2 regions of the Paenibacillus sp. AK002 genome follow, and region 1 is predicted to be linked to the other one. Evidence: riboswitches for the same ligand, from Rfam matches in the RefSeq annotation. Region 1 holds a riboswitch; the other holds the start of a gene.

What was found. A riboswitch is a leader RNA that binds a small molecule or an ion and turns the genes downstream of it on or off. The one in region 1 is predicted to bind thiamine pyrophosphate.
Region 2: another riboswitch for thiamine pyrophosphate. It lies ahead of M1D70_RS20975 (YkoF family thiamine/hydroxymethylpyrimidine-binding protein); the one in region 1 lies ahead of M1D70_RS26595 (ECF transporter S component).

The regions. Positions count from the first base shown of each region.
Region 1 covers NZ_CP096377.1:5,928,065-5,930,263, reverse strand. The annotation lists gene asd (archaetidylserine decarboxylase) at 1-439, opposite strand, end outside; TPP riboswitch at 605-717, shown strand; gene M1D70_RS26595 (ECF transporter S component) at 809-1,438, shown strand; gene M1D70_RS26590 (ABC transporter ATP-binding protein) at 1,431-2,199, shown strand, end outside.
Region 2 covers NZ_CP096377.1:4,728,545-4,730,743, reverse strand. The annotation lists gene M1D70_RS20985 (nucleotidyltransferase domain-containing protein) at 1-171, shown strand, start outside; gene M1D70_RS20980 (hypothetical protein) at 289-384, shown strand; gene M1D70_RS20975 (YkoF family thiamine/hydroxymethylpyrimidine-binding protein) at 458-1,060, opposite strand; TPP riboswitch at 1,145-1,247, opposite strand; gene M1D70_RS20970 (nitroreductase family protein) at 1,431-2,033, opposite strand.

The sequences.
Region 1 (2,199 bases):
CGGTTACCGGGGAATGTATGCGATGATAGTCGGTCGGGCTTAAATACAATACGAATGCATAACCGTTGATGTAATTCTCCATTCTCGGTGACTTGGCGAGCAGCTCGCTCAGGGTATAATCCTGTCCCTTGACGCTGAGAATGGTGCCGGCGTTGACGGTGCACATCGCCGAAATCGTGGCATCGACGGGGCTTACCATGGCATCGGCGGTGTCGTCTATGGCGCGCAGGCCTATTTTTAACCGGCGGGAAAAGAATTCGTTCAGCGAACGGTATTCGTGGATCTCCTTCTCCGCTTCATGCGCCGGGATTTGGTAGATTCGTATAAATGCAGGTATTAGATGACGGCTCAGCCGGCTGTGGGAACAATGCCCCATAATGCGGGACAGCCACTTGCGGGAGGACAGCTCGGTCATCAGACGCAGCAATTGTTTAGCCATGTCATTCTCCTTTGTGCATAGGTGTCGGCAATAAAACGTTGGTGGAAAAGCCAATCACTCTGATATTGACATAGAATGAGCCGGAAATCAATAAATAGCCATTTTTGAAAAAAGGTTCTTGCTAATTGGGGAACGAATGTGTATTTTAAGATTAACATGAAACCGAATAGGGAATACGGGTGCTTGAGTGAATCAGGCTGAGATTGCAGCTGCTATCCGCTGTTGACCGTTAATCTGAACTGGGTAATGCCAGCGTAGAGAATATCCGACCCTGCCTATATAGGGCCTATTTTTCCGTCTGCGCGTTTTTCCAGACGGTTTTTTGTTGTGTTTATACAAAAATAGCGGTGGAGAGGGGAATGTGTTGTTATGGGAACGTCAGTGCAAGAGAAATTGGGGGTACAGCCTAGAAAAGGGCTGCGTTTAAGCGATATTTTGGTGACGGTGCTGTTATCGCTTGTGCTCGGCGTCATTTATCACTTCTGGGGATCGGTTTACAATCTGCTGAAACCGCTGTTCTTCGAAGCGGATGAACTGTTATACGGCATGTGGTTCGCAGCGGCCACGCTCGCTTACCTGCTGATCCGCAAGCCGGGAGTGGCTATCATCGCGGAGGTGGCGGCGGCCCACGTGGAAGTTCTGTTCGGCAGCGGCTGGGGACTGACGCTGCTGCTGTACGGCCTCATTCAAGGGCTGGGCGCGGAATTGGTATTCGCGGCGTTCCGTTACCGGAGCACCTCGGCGTGGACGGTGGCGATTGCCGGGGCCGGCGCGGCGGTCGGCTCGATGGTGATGGACTTCTATTACAGCTATACCGATGATCTGCAGACCTGGATGTTCCTGGCCAAGTATGGCATGCGGATTCTCAGCGGCGCCGTCATTGCCGGCTTGCTCATGCTGCTGCTGGCCAAAGCGCTCGACCGTACGGGCGTTACATCGCTGCTGCGCCCCGCGTCCAAGAAGGATTATGAAGCACTGGATGATCCGCGCCATGTCTAAAACCGCCGCCCGCTGGGTTTCGGCTTCAACCGCCGAGGCGGTTCCAGAGCAGGCCGTGCATGTGGAGGGATTGCGCCTGAAGTATCCGGGCGAGGAGCGTTTGATGTTTAAGGACTTGTCCTTCTCGGCTGCCCGGGGGGAGAAGGTGCTGCTGCTCGGTCCGAGCGGCTGCGGCAAATCCACGCTGCTTCAGGTGCTTAGCGGGATGATTCCCCGCGCCACGGAGGTGCCGATGAAATGCGAAGTCCAGCTGGTGCCTCGCTCTTGGGGATATGTATTCCAAGATCCGGATACCCAGTTCTGCATGCCGTACGTGGATGAAGAGCTGGCCTTCGTGCTGGAGAACCTCAGCGTTCCCCGCGACGAGATGAAGGAGCGAATGCAAGCCGTCCTGCATGAGGTAGGGCTTGACCTTCAGGAGCTGCATATGCCGATCAGTCATCTGTCGCAGGGGATGAAGCAGAGGCTTGCGCTGGCTTCGGCCCTTCTGCTGGAGCCGGAGGTGCTGTTCCTTGATGAGCCGTCCGCGCTGCTCGACCCGGAAGGCAGGGAGCAAATCTGGTCTGCGGTGAAGGCCGTATCGGAAAGGCGTACGCTGATTATCGTGGAGCACCGGATTGAAGAAATGGCCCAATACGTGGACCGCGTGGTGCTGTTCACCCCGGATGGCGCCATTCTGGGCGATGGCCCGCCGGCAGCGATATTCGCCGAATATGCGAGCGAGCTTCAGGCGTATGGCATCTGGTATCCCGGCGTATGGG
Region 2 (2,199 bases), 1.2 Mb from region 1:
GGGAAGATGCTGTTCCGTTTGTTCAACGGCTATAGCCCAGCCATGGGGGATCGACTGGAGGCAGCGCTTCTGGCGATTTATCGGGAGGACGATCCTTCGGACCTTATTGCAGTGACGGAGGAAGCCCTCAGCCCGTACGGAGGCAAGCTGCTGGTCGGTTATGAGGAATAAATAAGCCCTGCATAAAAAAAGAGGGGGGTACATTAGCCGTGACGCTCGCCCGCCACAAGCAATAAGATAATAACGTGATTAACTCACGTCATTCTTTTAAATCCAGGAGGGATCTTCATGAGCGGAGCATATGGCGGCGCATGGGGCAATTCAGTAGGAACTATATTGGTTCTCTTTATCCTGCTCGTAATCATCTTGAGTGCTTGGGTTTAAACACCGTCAATATTCTTGCCTGCAATCGATAAAGGCCCGGCGCTTGCCGGGCCTTTATCTGTTGGAAAGGACCTTAAGCTTTGGCTTTGGGAGATGGGCTGTGGGCCGAAACCACCGCGGTCATGACCAGATGGCTGCTGTCGGATTGAATCGCATGTTGGAACGCGTCTTCGAGTGATCCGAACACCCGGGACAACGCCCCGTCCAATCGGCTGGCGTAATGAACGCTTCCACCGAATGTGCCCGCTGCCTTCGCACGATCCACTTCTGCGTAAATGACATCCATGTAATCGGCGCTACCCATCGGGTAAAGCGCGAATTGGCAGGCCGTTTCGATATCGGCGTGTTCCCCGATATCGTGGTTTAAGCGGGTCGAATCCTCGTCCATATACGCATCGGCATCCGTATCGCCTGGGCAGCCGATAGAATAAGTACCGTTAAACACCGTGTGCACGCCGCTAGCCGCGGCATGAGCGAATATCGCTCTCGTCACATCAAACACATGCTCCGCACGTCCGCGAATACAAGTGCTTACATCATCCGTTTGGATCCAGACCTTTTCCGAATCCACGGAACGAAGCGCCTCCGTGATCACTTCCACGAACCGATCCGTCATGGGAAATACCGAGAACCGGCATCCCACGATCCGGCTCGTTCCGCATACAAGCTCATTCATAAATTTTTTTCCTCCCCATTGTTAAGTCCACGCAAAAAAACCGCACCCCATGAAGAAGTGCAGTTATGCCTACGCAAAGAAATAAACATAAATGCTACACTTCCCCACGCTAGTATGATCTAGATCGGGTGATAAGGGTTAACGGCAGCCCGCCGTCTCTCAGCACATGGCACCCCTAGTACAGCCAAACATCAAATATGCAGTTGGTAATCAAGCCGGCTCCAAGAACTTCCGAAGATCAGAAGGCGAAAGGCCTGCTTCCTGTGTTATTGTATCGTTTTGGCGGCAGGTTTTCAATGGCAGGGCACCATAAAAAAGCCGCCTGCTCCAATCCTCTGGACTTGGATAGGCGGCTTATGCCGGCTACGGCTTACTTGTATACCTTCACGCGATCTTCAAGCGGCGCAAATTCTTTTTCGCCCGGATCTGCAACCGGTTTGCCGAAAGGCATTTGAGCGATCAGCTTCCAGTTTTCCGGAATGTTCCATTCGGACTTCACTTTCTCGTCGATCAACGGGTTGTAATGCTGGAGGGATGCGCCCAGGCCTTCTGCCTCGAGGGACGTCCATACCACGAATTGCAGCATGCCGTTGGATTGGTTCGACCAAACCGGGAAATTGTCGGCATACAGCGCGAACTTTTGCTGCAGGTCGGCAACTACGTTATTGTCCTCGAAGAAGAGAACCGTGCCGTATCCAGCGCGGAATGCGCCCATTTTTTCAGCTGTGGATTTGAAAGCCTCTTCGTCTCCGACAACTTCTTTCAGAATGCCTTCGGTCAGGTTCCACAGTTTGTCATGCTGTTCGCCAAGCAGTACAACGACGCGTGCGCTTTGGGAGTTGAAAGAAGACGGAGTATATTTAACGGCTTCATTAACAATCTCCTGGATGCGTTCGTCGGAAATGACCGGGTCTTTGCTGATGGCATAATGGGAACGACGATGCTTAAGTGCTGCTGAAAAATCTTTAGACATTGAAAAAACCTCCTGATGTAATCATGTTTGCATAAGCCTGATAACAAAGATGTCCTTTAATTCAAGCAAATATGCATGTTGAGTTGAATTGCTGTCGTTGAATTATCATTTCACATTAACTTACGTTTAGTTAGAAATAATAATTATGTTAGCATATTAATATAAC